Regions from separate parts of the Bacillus sp. Brlt_9 genome, predicted to be linked through region 2. Evidence: riboswitches for the same ligand, from Rfam matches in the RefSeq annotation. Region 2 holds a riboswitch; the other holds the start of a gene.

Region 1 (7,365 bases), on a different contig from region 2:
CCACACATCGAACAGAAATGAGCTGTTTTCGCTCCTTCTGCTGGCAACGTTTCATCGTGATATTCCATCGCGCGTTCAGGATCTAAAGATAAATTAAATTGATCGCGCCAACGGAATTCAAAGCGTGCTTTCGAAAGTGCATCGTCACGCTGATGAGCCGTTTTGTGTCCTTTCGCAAGATCAGCCGCATGCGCTGCAATTTTGTACGTAATAACCCCCGTGCGAACATCGTCTTTATTTGGCAATCCTAAATGCTCTTTCGGCGTTACGTAACAAAGCATCGCAGTTCCGAACCAGCCAATCATTGCAGCTCCAATTGCCGATGTAATATGGTCATAACCTGGTGCAATATCTGTCGTTAACGGTCCAAGTGTATAGAACGGCGCGCCCTGACAAATATCAAGTTCTTTTTCCATATTCTCTTTAATTAAGTGCATTGGTACATGTCCAGGTCCTTCAATCATCACTTGCACATCATGTTTCCAAGCAATTTTCGTTAATTCACCAAGTGTTTCAAGCTCAGAGAATTGTGCTTCGTCATTTGCATCTGCAATCGATCCTGGACGTAATCCATCTCCAAGAGAGAACGAAACATCGTACTGCTTCATAATTTCACAAATCTCTTCAAAATGAGTATATAGGAAGTTTTCTTTATGGTGGAATAAACACCACTGCGCCATAATCGAACCACCACGCGAAACGATACCTGTCGTACGCTTTGCAGTAATTGGAATGTAATGAAGTAATACACCAGCATGAATCGTAAAGTAATCCACGCCTTGCTCCGCTTGCTCAATTAACGTATCACGATACACTTCCCACGTTAAATCTTCTGCAATTCCATTTACCTTTTCAAGCGCTTGATAAATCGGTACAGTTCCAACTGGTACAGGCGCATTACGAATAATCCACTCACGCGTCGTATGAATGTTTTTACCTGTAGATAAATCCATAATCGTATCTGCACCCCAGCGCGTTGCCCACGTCATCTTCTCTACTTCTTCTGCAATAGAAGAAGATACAGCAGAGTTTCCGATATTTGCATTTACCTTCACGTGGAAATTACGCCCGATAATCATCGGTTCTGCTTCCGGATGATTAATATTCGCTGGTAAAATAGCACGGCCTTCTGCAATTTCCTTACGAACAAACTCAGGCTCTACTCCTTCACGAATCGCAACGTATTCCATCTCAGACGTAATAATGCCATTACGCGCATAATGCATTTGCGTAACATTTGCACCTTGCTTCGCTCTAAGCGGCTGGCGATCCATTTGCGGAAAAACAGGTGTATGTTTCGAAGCCACCTTCACACCATCATCCTCTGGTTTTACTTCGCGCCCTTCGTATGCTTCTACATCCTCGCGCTCTATGATCCAAGAGTGGCGCGGCGCCTGCAACCCCTTTTCCAGCTCCACTTTATACGCCGGATCTGTATAAGGACCGCTCGTATCATATACACGAATTGGTGGATTCGGAATACCGTTCGTTTCACTTTGTTCAATCTCACGCATCGGCACTTTCATACCCGCGCGCGGTCCATCCACATACACTTTCTTACTCCCTGGTAAACTCGATTTCAATTCAATTTGCTCAGCTGAAACAGATTGTTTCATAAACTTTGTTGCCTCCCCTGTTCGTGACAAGGACGAGATATGGCCAGCGCATGCCAAAATAAAAAGAGCCAGGTCCATAAAAAAATAAGGACCTGGCTCATAAAAGACATCATTATGTAAAGCCGTTAACTTCCCTACGCTGGTACGAGCCAGATCAGGTCCAAAGGGTTAAGAAGATCACGCGCTTCTCTCTCAGCCTACGCATACGTTAGGCACCCCTAGTTTATCACTGATTTAATTTTCAATACTTTCCCATCATACACGATAATCTGAAAAATGAAAAGTTTATTTCTTTTTCTCTTTACGGAATCATCCACGTTAAATAATATGCCTGTACATACGTCATAATACCAACAATAATTACGAAGAATAGACTATGCTTCACTGTAAAGCGGAATAAATCTGATTCTTTTCCAGCAAGTCCAACTGCCGCACAAGCAATCGCAATCGATTGCGGAGAAATCATTTTCCCTGTTACACCGCCCGTTGTATTTGCTGCAACGAGAAGTACTTCAGATACACCGACTTGCTGCGCTGTAATTGCTTGCAAATTCGAGAACAGTGCATTCGCTGACGTATCAGATCCTGTTAAGAATACCCCGATCCAGCCTAAGAATGGTGAGAAGAACGGGAATAGTCCGCCAGTTCCAGCAAGCGCTAACGCTAGTGTAGAAGATAAACCAGAATAGTTTGCGATAAATGCAAATCCTAATACGAATCCGATAGATAGAATTGGCATTTTAAGCTCATTTAACGTTTCTTTAAATGTCGCTACTGCATCTTTTGCACTCATTTTCAAAATAAAGATAGAAATAATACAAGCAATTAAGATTGCTGTTCCTGTTGCTGATAATACATCAAATTTCAAAATTGCCTCGTAAGGCGTCGGTTTATTTACAATTGGTTCTGCTTTCATTACTAAATTGTGTAAGCCTGGAATTTCAAACTTAAACACGAGGCTCTCTAGTGCGCCACCTGGAGCAAATAACGCTTTAAAGAAACTTTGGCTCCAAATGACTACCATCACAGTTAAAATAATGAATGGAGACCATGCTTTTACGACTTTTCCTACTGTTAGTTTTGGAATAGACGTTGCCGTCGTTGTCGCAGCTACTTCACTATTTGCTTGTTTAGACTGATAAATTTCTTTTGGCTGCCAAACTTTTAAGAATAGCGATAAACTCACTAAACTTACAAGTGCTGACGTAATATCCGGAAGTTCTGGCCCTAAGAACGTTGCTGTTATGAACTGCGTAATTGCAAAGGAGCTACCTGCTACAAGTAAAGCAGGCCACGTTTGTCTTACCCCTTTCAATCCGTCCATTAAAAACACGATAAAGAACGGAACAAATAATGATAGAAACGGTAATTGATGTCCAGCCATTTGTCCAATTTTATGTGGATCAATACCAGTTACTTGTCCAGCAACTGTAATTGGAATCCCCATTGCTCCGAACGCTACCGGTGCCGTATTTGCGATTAAACAAAGACCCGCTGCATATAAAGGATTTAACCCAAGACCTGCAAGAAGCGCTGCTGTAATCGCTACTGGTGCACCAAATCCTGCTGCTCCTTCTAAAAATGCTCCGAATGAGAAACCGATTAAAATAACGAGTAAACGATGGTCATTCGTAATGGACAATACAGATGCACGAATGACATCAAATTGACCTGTTTTTACAGAGATTTTATATAAAAATACCGACATAATGATAATCCAAGCAATTGGCCATAGTCCGTATAAGAAACCATATCCGGTCGCTGCCATCGCCATTGTGAACGGCATCTTATACGCGAATAACGCCACTAGAATTGTAAGTACAACTGTAATAAATCCTGCCACATACCCCTTCATGCGGAAAACTGCTAAAGCTAAGAAAAAAAAGATAATCGGAATAAGTGCGACCGCTGCAGAAATCCAAATGTTTCCGAACGGATCATAAACTTGTGTCCATGTGTTCATTGTTCTCTCCCCCTAAAGAATCCCCTTTTAAATAGAATAACCTCATCAATAGACTATCAGGTCATCATACCTTTTAGCCTAAAAATAAAAAACGTTTAAGAAAACGTTTTCAATAACTTTCATTTATACTTTAGCACATTATTTTCTTTCAAAAAAGATTTTTTTGAAAATTTTATTATTTCACTAGAAAATCTTACAAAAGCGTCATGTTCTTGTAATGTTTATCGATAGAAAGCTCGTCACATTTCCTGCATAATAAAAGTATAACAACGGACATTATTTATGAGGTGATATATATGAACGGAAACAAAATATTAGCAGCTTTATCATACTTTAGTGTATTATTTGCCCCTATCTTATTCCCAATCATTGTGTGGATTGTGGGCGACTCTGAAACGAAACCACACGCAAAACGCGCTCTATGGACACATATCATTCCAAGTATCGCGACATTCATCGGCGTAACTATTTTAGGAATTATGGGTATCGGATCGGATCAACCAGACGTAACACTTGGAATCGGAGCAATGATTGTTTTATGTATTTGCGGCATTATTAGCTTATACTACTTCATTTGGAACATCGTAAAAGGGATTAAAGTACTGAAAGCTTAAGTTTAAACAAACGTTTGATTAAAATGGTACGCATAATGGCAAACGCAGTCTTATCGGCAATACGATAACCTTTTAATAAGAAAAAACCGTCCCAAAATACCTTTTGGGACGGTTTTTTTATCTTCTGCGTTTCTTCTTTTTTCTCATCATTTTCTTTCGGCGCGTGTTCACTTTATCCGCTATAATGTGAAGCGTGCTTGCGACAACAATTCCCATTACAAACGTTACAATTTCTACTTCATGCTCCTTCGCCATTTCTACTAAATTCCCGTCAAGCGCGATTATATTTAATAGGAATAAAAACGGAGAAAACACAATTAACATGTATGCAATACGAATCACATCACCAAGTATAATCGTATGTGTAAAGAAGGATCGATGTGGCATGACCTTCTTATACGGATACCAAAATATACGCAGGAATCCCCATTTATTATACGCATTACTATACGTATCTAAATCGGGCGTTAAAAATGTAGTACCTACTAAAAAGCCAATTGCAAAAGTTAATAAAAAATCAAAGTTTGTTAATCCATACGAAAAGAGCATAAACAAAACAACCGGAAGGGATATTAAGTTTATTTTCGTATGCGTTCTTCCTGATGGCATAAAGCACTTCCTCGCTTACGTTCGCCCTGTCACCATGTAACAGTTCTCACCTATTGATCTAATTTCTGATCGATAAATGATGTGTCTATATCCGAACCAAACCACTCTGCCAACTTCACTCGTGCCTTATCTTTCACCTCTTCATTGACGTATAACGATGCCTGCAATAGTGCGGCCGTCAACGCCCCTAAATCATCTGTATAACCAACTCCAGCAATGAAATCTGGGATGGCATCAATTGGTGCAATAAAATAAGCAAGTGCTCCAATTACAATAATTTTCACTCGTTTTGGAACATCCGGTTTCTGCAAAACGTAAAACAATAATAAACTTGCATAAATGACCGACTGCCCTGCTTGCTTTGCAACATGTTTTACTTTCTTCCAAAACGCTTCAACTGAAAATTTTTGTTCCATGTAAAAGCCTCCCTATTTTTTAAAAGAAATAAGCTACAATATGTTATCAGTAAAAGTTCATCAAAATTACACATAATCTATCAATGAACTTTCATTGTAACAAACAAACGAAAAAAGAACAAGTGTTCGTTAATTTTTACACAATTCCCTTCATATAATAGGTTTCTAGATAACCACTTACCCATTGTCATTTCTTATTTCTCAACAAGGAAATTTTCACTTTTACTTAACATTCTGCTCTACCTTTGTTATATTTTCTAGTTGACGGACATATAAACGAATGTTAAAGTTTTCTCTGGTAGTGACAAATCTTATACAAAAAATGTAAAATGTTATAGTGTTTCTCAGAAATGAATTTTGTTGTATAATACAAAAATGACGTTATGCTTATGAGCAACACAAGAAACTAAAAGGGTATGCATAGTTATAGTCGTATATGGGTGAATATAGAACCTTTAATTATGGCCAAGAAAACTATGTATTTTTTATTTTAGCATTTTTCGCTCCAAAATCGACCAAGCCTGATAGAGAAAGGGTGGAAATGAATGAAAGAAACCTTGAAATCACAATTTCAAAATGTGCGTTTCACTGTATTCGTAGCTTTAGCCGTATGGTTAAAGACATATCTTATTACTCGCACAAGCTTTGATTTAAAACTTGAATCTTTCATGCAAGAATTCATTTTATTCCTTAGCCCATTAGCAGCATCATTACTGCTTGTTGGCCTTGCATTATTTGCAAAAGGGAAAAAACGTAACTATATAGCACTTGGAATTAATTTTGTTTTAACAATCATTCTTGTTGGTAACGTAATGTTCTACGGATTCTACAACGACTTCGTTACTTTACCTGTACTAGGACAAACATCTAACTTTGGAAGTTTAGGTTCTAGTGTGAAAGAATTATTTAACTACAAAATCATCCTTGCATTTGCTGATATTATCGTATTCTTCATTTTATTGAAGAAGATGAAGAATTTTGCACCGACAGAACGTGTAGCACGCCCAATGCGTTCCCTATACTTCGTGTCAACAATTGCTATTTTCTTCGCAAACTTAGGACTGGCAGAAGCTGAGCGTCCAGAACTATTAACACGTTCATTCGACCGCGTTATGCTTGTTAAAAACTTAGGTTTATATGTACACCAAGTGTATGACCTTGGCTTACAAGCAAAATCAAGTTCACAAAAGGCCTTTGCTGACGGTAGTAAATTACAGGAAACAGAGAACTACGTAAAAACAACGCAAAGCAAACCAGATCCAAATATGTTTGGTACTGCAAAAGGGAAGAACGTAATTGTTGTCTCTCTTGAGTCATTACAAACATTCTTAATTGGTGCAACAGTTAACGGACAAGAAGTTACACCATTCTTAAACCAATTTACGAAAGAAAGTTATTACTTCGATAACTTCTTCCATCAAACTGGTCAAGGAAAAACATCTGACGCTGAATTCTTAGTAGATACTTCAATGTATCCACTAGACCGTGGTGCTGTATTCTTCACACATGGTAATAACGAATATACAGCGACTCCAGAAATTTTACGTGAGCAAGGATATCACACATCGGTATTCCACGCGAACAACGCAACGTTCTGGAACCGTAACATTATGTATCCGGCACTTGGTTATGATCGTTACTACAACGAACTTGACTACAAGATTACACCAGAAACAAAATTAAATTGGGGATTAAAAGATATTGAATACTTCGATCAATCTATCGATATGTTAAAAGAAGTGAAGCAACCGTTCTACACTCGCTTCCTTACTCTAACAAATCATTACCCGTTTTACTTTGATGATGATACGAAATTAATTGAACCTTATAACTCTGGCGATGGCGTATTTGACCGTTACATGGTAACTGCTCGCTATTTAGATGAAGCAATGAAACACTTTATTGAGCGTCTAAAAGCAGAAGGTATTTACGACAACTCAGTTATCGTATTCTACGGTGATCACTACGGTATTTCTGAAAACCATAACCGTGCAATGGCACAGTTCTTAGGAAAAGAGGAAATTACTGCATTTGACCATATGAACTTACAAAAAACACCGATGTTTATTCACGTTCCTGGTCAAAAAGAAGGTAAAACAATTTCAAAACCAACTGGTGAAATTGACATTAAACCAACAATTCTAAAC
Region 2 (7,365 bases):
TTTTGGATATGCTAGAGTTAGCTAAATTTGAATCAGGCACATATAAAATGAAAAAGGATGTATTTTATATTGATACAGTAATTGAAGATATATGTGAACACCTTTCTGTGGAGATAGAGAAAAAAGAACTTCGTGTGCATAAAAATATATGTTCATTTGAAGTAGTCGCAAATCAAAATCGGATTGAACAAGTCATTGTGAATTTCATTACGAATGCCATACGTTATACACCGAATAAAGAGGATATTATTATTTCCACAATAATAGATGAGAAGGATCGTATAAAGGTGTGTATTGAAAATAAAGGTACTCACATTGAAGAAGAGCAATTAGACAAAATTTGGGATCGTTTTTATCGCGTGGATGCATCCCGCCAGCGCTCACAAGGCGGAACGGGGCTTGGGCTTGCTATTTCAAAGAACATTTTAGAACTACACGATGCTGAATATGGAGCAAAGAATACAGAAGACGGTGTGTTATTTTACTTTTACTTACCGAAAAAAGCGTAGATGATGCATGCTACGCTTTTTTAATTTATTTTCATATTATCTTTACCTAATCTTTATTTTTTAGCGATATAATCTGGTTAGAAAATGAGGTTATGTAAGGAGTCGATGAACCGTGCATAGCAATTGGCTAAGTATAATGGTATTTATTTTCTTTTGTGCATTTATTGTTTTTTTAATTGATATTACGATATGAAAAAAGAGCGCTTATGAAGCGCTCTTTTTGTTTGCATTTATTTGATAAGCATTGATGCTCTTGAATAAGCGTGGTGAAGTAAGAAATAAAAATATAAGCAAAACGGTACATAGAATATAGGAACCAATCATTACACTGCCGTTTACGATTAATGAATATAGGACAGCTGATTGACCTTTCGGTGCATATTGTCCCCAGAAAATAATACCGGCAATAAAGTGACAGAAATAACGTGCAAAGCTACCAACAAATGTAGCAACAATAATGTAACCAATAACTTTCTTTCCTTCGTTTTGTTTTTGTGAAGGTTTGTCTTTACGGCTACCTAAAGTAGATTGTTCTAAGCTATTTTCATTGGATGTTAAAAGTGCTTTTTGAATTGGACGATAGAATAAACCAGCAAATCCAATGAATGCGAAAGCAACGAAGTATTCAATTAGTACTTGAATTGGTGTGACGATAATGGCATCGCCCACGACAATTTGTAATAATCCCCAAATTAAGCCTCCTAAGAAAGCCATTTTGAAGCCCCAGCGGTATGCAATAATAAAAATAGGAATCATAGCGAATGAAATGGAACCGCCTGTTGGAAGTTTGATTGATATTGGTAAAATGTCGATGACCAAGGCGAAGGCTGCAAGAATTGCAGATTCGATCATCGCTTGTAAATTGGTGTTACGCATGTTGTCTCCCCCTAAATCCAAGTTGTACAAAAAAGAATAGATATCATAGGAGGATACGAAATACGTAAATAAAAAGAGGTATGTATTTCGGACGTTTGCACAATCCCTGCGTTAGCATTAACTAACAGGTTCGAAGGGTCGGAACGAAGTGTTCCCTCTCAGCGGCATGGCTCCCCCAGTGATAACGAGATTCTTTATTTGCTATTGTTTATTGTAAGCGAAATGGATGAGAATGGCAAACGAATCTGTTATGACAATTATTGAAATAGAATTGTAGCGAAATGTTAATAAATATGAAGCAAAAGGGTATAGTACAAGAGAAATAGAGTATGCTATAATTTTTTTGAAAATAATTATCATTCTCTTCGGAGGGGGAAGGTTATGAGCTTAGTAGATATTAAAATTGGCGAGAAAGTGTTAGTAAAAAGTATTCAATCGTTAGATCAGTTACTAAAGAGAAGACTGGCTGCTTTTGGCCTTTCTGAAGGAAGCGAACTTCGCATGAAGCAAAAGGCGATGTTCAAAGGTCCTTGTACATTGGAGTGTCGTGGACAGTTAATTAGTATTCGTCATTGTGACGCGAAAATGATAAAGGTGGAATTAGCGTGAATAAGGTAGCTTTGCTAGGGAATCCGAATACAGGGAAAACATCATTATTTAATGCACTTACTGGTTCTTATGAGTATGTAGGAAACTGGAGCGGTGTAACAGTAGAAAAGAAGGTTGGTAAATTAAAAGATAGAAGAGGAACATTAATTGATTTACCAGGCGTCTATGATTTAAATCCAGTTTCACGTGATGAAGGTGTTGTAACAAACTTTCTACTAACAGAAGAATTTAATCATATGTTAAATATCGTGGATTCTTCGCAGTTTGAACGAAATATGCATTTAACGTTGCAATTACTTGAATTTGGTAAGGCCGTTTCAATTGGATTAAATATGGTCGATGTGGCAAAGCAACGAGGCATTGTAATTGATGTAAAACGATTATCAGAATTACTAGGAGTAACAGTCGTTCCTGTCGTTGCAAGAAGTGGAAAAGGATGTGAAGAATTACTTGCCACTCTTAAAGAAAATGACAAAAACGAGAAAAAGCCATTCATTATTTCATATGGTGTACAAATGGATGAAGGGATTGGAGAGATAATTTCTCTTTTAGAGACAGCGAATTATAAGCATCCAAGATGGCTAGCCCTTCAATTTTTAAGCAATAACGAAGTAGTAGAAAAAGAAATGAAAGCACTACCAATTTATAAGGAACTTGTAGCTGTTCGATCTCGCTTAGAAGAAAAACTTGATTGTACGTTAGAGGAGCATATTTACAAAACTCGTGAAGCGTATATTGAAAAGTTAAAAACAAATGTTATGCAGCATGAGAAAGAAGGAAAAATTCCTTTTTCGGAAAAAATTGATAGGTTAATTACGCATAAAATTTTAGGACTTCCAATCTTTTTAGCAGTTATGTTTTTTATTTTTCAGGTTACGTTTACGTGGATTGGTACACCTTTATCGGATATGCTAGATGAGTTTTTTGGTGGACAGCTTACGGATTGGGTAACGGCTGGGCTTACAAGTGTTGGAGCTTCTGATTTTATTCAAGCACTCGTTACAGAAGGTATTATCGCCGGTGTTGGTGCTGTTTTAGTATTCGTTCCACAAATCTTTGCACTATTCTTTTTCATTTCATTATTAGAAGACTCAGGATATATGGCGCGAATTGCAGTTGTTATGGATAGAATTATGGAGTTCTTCGGTTTAAACGGAAAAGCGTTCATTCCGATGATTATCGGTTTTGGATGTAATGTTCCAGGTATTATGGCAGCGAGAACGATTGAACAAGAAAAAGAACGTTTACTTACAGTGCTTGTAACACCGTTTATGTCTTGTTCAGCACGTTTACCTGTATACGCATTATTTGCGGGCGTATTCTTCCCTCAAAGTCAGGCAACTGTGGTGTTTTCTTTATATGTTGCAGGTATTGTTCTTGCATTACTCGTTACAAAAATTATGTCACTTACCATTTTAAAAGCGGAAAAATCTATTTTCGTTATTGAACTACCTCCTTACCGCGTGCCACAAGCGAAAACGTTATGGCTAAGTACGTGGGAGAAAGGAAAAGGATTTGTTCGTAAGGCTGGTACATTCATCTTCGGTGGTTCTGTTGTCATTTGGCTATTAAATTATGCAGGTCCATCAGGATTTGGTGTTGATATGGGAGACAGTTATTTAGCGATGATTGGTGGATTTATCGCACCACTATTTGCACCACTTGGTTTTGGAACGTGGCAAGCTGCGGCATCCCTTTTAACAGGATTTTTAGCGAAAGAAGTTGTCGTTTCTACAATGGCAATTATTTATGCGGTGAAAGAAGATGTGCTTGGAAATGTAATGGGAGCACATTATACAGCATTATCAGCTTATGCATTTATGTTCTTTATTTTATTATATGTTCCGTGTTTAGCGACGGTAGCTGTTATTAAACGTGAAACAGGATCAGCGAAGTGGACGATTTTCTCTGTCGTGTATCCACTCGTTGTTGCTTATGTATTAACGTTCATTATATACCAAGTTGGATCCTTACTCGGATTCTAGAAGGAGATGTATTGTGATGATGGTCAATATTATAATTGGAGCTATCATTTTTGGTTATGCAGCATACACGTTAGTTAATTTTGTAAAGAGAAGTAAAAAGGGAAAATGCGCAGCATGTTCTTTAAATAAGTCATGTCAGTCGCAAACTTGTAGTCCGGATATGGAGCAAGTTGCTCATAAATAGAAAAAAGCTTTGCGAATTTCGCAAAGTTTTTTTGTTTTACTTTTTAATTTTTACAAGTTGAGAAGCTTCTACGCCGTTGTAACCAGGGAATTCTTTACTAGGGTCTTTATCAAATTTTAATATACCGACAGATTTTTCATCACCTTTTACATTTCCGTAAGTTGCATCATCAACAATCGCAAACATGTCGGCATATGCACGGCCACTTCCGATAATTGTGTTGCCTTCGTATTTTAATTTAGCCCCATCAAGTGTAGCATTTTCTAATTTTTCTTTTGCGAACAATACACCTTGTTCTGCTGTTACAGCCGGTAATTTATCAAGTGGTTTTGTGTTGTCGTTTTTATCAACTTTGCTAAGTAACTCTTTTTTCACCAGTTCATCACCAGTTTTTTTATCCATGACAAGAACTTTTTTACCTTCTAATGTTGTCATTTTCATTTTATAGAAGTCTTTTTCTTTCACTTCTTTTTTGTTTTTATCTGTAATTTGCTGAACTTGTTCTTCTGACCCGTACAGTACAAAGCCGTTTGCTTTCTCTCCTAATAAAGAACAACCTGATAATGCTCCAAGTGAAATTGCTGCTGCTAATCCGATTCCTACTAATTTTTTCATGATGATTTCTCCTTTTATATGTTTTATAGTAAATACATTTTTTGTATTAGTCTTGAAATAATGAGAAGCTTGTTTGTTGCTTCTGGTATTAGTGTATAAGAGATATGGAAACGTAACTATCGAGTTAGCTTACAGTAACATTACACTTATGTAATTTAGTGAAAGTGCATAAAAATAAGTCAATTCTAAAGAGAATGAATGAGAATATATTAGAAATGCAATATTGTATCTAGAATGTCATATTATATTGGATGTATTTTGGAAATAACATGTAAGTACATCTTCGTTTTGTTATAATAAACACATAGCTGTAAAAATGACTATTCTTTACTGTTAAGGGAGATTTTTATTTTTCCAAGTAGTGAATTTAAAATATGAGGTATATCATAGGAGGAATTTGAATGTCTGTATTTAAACGATTACGAGATTTAACAATGTCAAATGTGTATTCATTAATTGAAAAAGCGGAAGATCCAGTTAAGATGACGGATCAATATTTACGTGATATGCAAGCAGATGTACAAGAAGCAGAGAAAAGTGTAGCGGCTCAAATTGCACTTGAGAAGAAATTCAAAATATTATTTGAAGAGCAAGAAGCACTTGTGAAAAAACGTGAAGAGCAAGCTCATATGGCTGTTCAAGCTAGTAACTTAGATCTTGCGCGCCGTGCTCTTGAAGAAAAACAAAATGCAGAGCAAAAGATGAATGAGTATAAAGCAAGCTATGAGCAAAATAAAGCTGCTGCTGATAATCTTCGTCTGAAGCTAGAAGAAATGCGTAAGCAATTAACAGAGCTGAAAAATAAACGTGAAACACTTGTAGCGCGTGTAAATGCGGCGAAAGCACAAAAGAATATTAATCAGGCGATGTCTGGATTTGATTCAAACTCAGCAAAAGCTGGTTTAAGCCGTATGGAAGAGAAAGCTCTTCAATTAGAAGCTGAAGCTGAAGCAAGCGGTGAAGTGTACAAAAAAGAAAAGTCATTAGATGATGAATTCGCCAGCTTAAACAAAAATTCTGCTGTTGACGATGAATTAGCTCGTATTATGAAGCAGTATGAGAAATAATATAGAATAGACAAAGAAACCGACATGTCTGAGGAGAATTCATGTCGGTTTTCTATTATTTTTTAGAGGAGGTTTTGCAATGACATGGACAAATGTAGTAGCCATGCTTGTATGGACTGGAGCAAGTGCAGTACTTTTATTTGCAATTATGTGGGTTGATTCAATTTTTACGAAATACAATGACTTAAAAGAAATAAAGAATGGAAATACAGCTGTAACAACTCGTTTCGTTATGAAATTATTCGCGCAAGGGTACATTTTATCTCAATCGATTACGAAATCAAATGATTTATGGCAAGCGCTACTTGCATCGGCAGTTTCTTTCGTTATTTTGTTAGTCGTAGAAATGTTTATTGAATTTGTGTTAAAGAAAATAGCTGGTTTAGATTTAGAAGAAGGTACGAAAGAAGGCAGTATTGCGCATGCGATGTTAGCTGGATCATTACATATCGTTGGTGCACTTATTTTAGGTGCTTGTTTATAAAGAGAGAAGGAGGGGGTAAATCATGAGTTTATTTAAACGAATTAAAAATATAATGAAGAGCCCGGAGCCGCCGAAACCAGAAAAAAGTTTGCTAACCTTAGCTCCTGGCGATATGGTTGAAGTTTCATTAGTCATGTACGAATTAACCGGGAAAACGAGTATGCATTCTCGCAAAGAAATTGTTTTAACACTGCAAGACGGGAAAGATATTCGTTACTTGAAAATTGAAGACCGTGAAAATACGTATTACAAATTATATACACCAATTGATGGTCGCTTAGATTCGATTGATGAAATTCCGACGACAATTGAAATGGATGATACAGAGTACCATATGGAAGAGCAATATAACGGACGTGTTGTTGTGATGGGGAAAACACCATTCTCTGCTTCAGAGGAACAGCACGTATGGGAATTCCAATCAGATAATCGAAAATTATTGCGTATTGAATGGCAAAATGGTCGCACAATGATGTATGAGGGAGAAGCAATTATTCCTGCTGATGTACAAATTATAAGAGCAACGTAAGGGGGCGTAATCATGTCAAACCGATTGTTTACCATGATTAAATCGTTCGTGATCCCTATACTTGCTATCGTTACGTTACTTGTTGTTGCTGGATATGCCTTATCAGGTTGTCAGGGCGGGCAGACAAAGTCGATTCAAGACCGTTATCCGCTTGAATCTGTCGCAAAAGAAGGTAAACAAGAATCTTACGTGTATAGGGCCGCCAATCGGTCAGTTCCGGAAGTCGCAAAGGAACTTATAGCTGAAAGGAAACCGAAGCAAGCATCTAAAGAAGACGAAAATCAAATGTTCCTCGTTTATTCTGATAAAATGTATAATTTGCAAAAGGATAAAGAGAAACCATCTGATACGTTAATTGAAGTAAGCAATGAAGAATTTGTCCGTCAAAATTACCAACCGTCATTCCTGCAAGGATATATTATGGGGAGTATTTTAAACGATATATTTGGTTCGAAAAAATCATCATCTGGTGATTACCGAGGATATAATGACAGACAAAATCATAAA

The links. A riboswitch is a leader RNA that binds a small molecule or an ion and turns the genes downstream of it on or off. The one in region 2 is predicted to bind thiamine pyrophosphate.
Region 1: linked by a shared signal. The riboswitch ahead of thiC (phosphomethylpyrimidine synthase ThiC) and the one ahead of thiT (energy-coupled thiamine transporter ThiT) in region 2 are both predicted to bind thiamine pyrophosphate.

What each region holds. Positions count from the first base shown of each region.
Region 1 covers NZ_JAYJLO010000007.1:77,817-85,181, reverse strand. Annotated here, with positions in the region: gene thiC (phosphomethylpyrimidine synthase ThiC) at 1-1,616, opposite strand, end outside; TPP riboswitch at 1,731-1,846, opposite strand; gene lldP (L-lactate permease) at 1,918-3,579, opposite strand; gene VF726_RS23650 (DUF4870 domain-containing protein) at 3,876-4,193, shown strand; gene VF726_RS23645 (metal-binding protein) at 4,311-4,802, opposite strand; gene VF726_RS23640 (YkvA family protein) at 4,853-5,218, opposite strand; gene VF726_RS23635 (LTA synthase family protein) at 5,764-7,365, shown strand, end outside.
Region 2 covers NZ_JAYJLO010000002.1:68,866-76,230, forward strand. Annotated here, with positions in the region: gene VF726_RS06510 (sensor histidine kinase) at 1-509, shown strand, start outside; gene thiT (energy-coupled thiamine transporter ThiT) at 714-1,385, opposite strand; TPP riboswitch at 1,471-1,572, opposite strand; gene VF726_RS06520 (FeoA family protein) at 1,767-1,994, shown strand; gene feoB (ferrous iron transport protein B) at 1,991-3,979, shown strand; gene VF726_RS06530 (FeoB-associated Cys-rich membrane protein) at 3,996-4,163, shown strand; gene VF726_RS06535 (lipoprotein BA_5634 family protein) at 4,200-4,778, opposite strand; gene VF726_RS06540 (PspA/IM30 family protein) at 5,180-5,845, shown strand; gene VF726_RS06545 (DUF350 domain-containing protein) at 5,925-6,329, shown strand; gene VF726_RS06550 (DUF4178 domain-containing protein) at 6,352-6,858, shown strand; gene VF726_RS06555 (DUF4247 domain-containing protein) at 6,871-7,365, shown strand, end outside.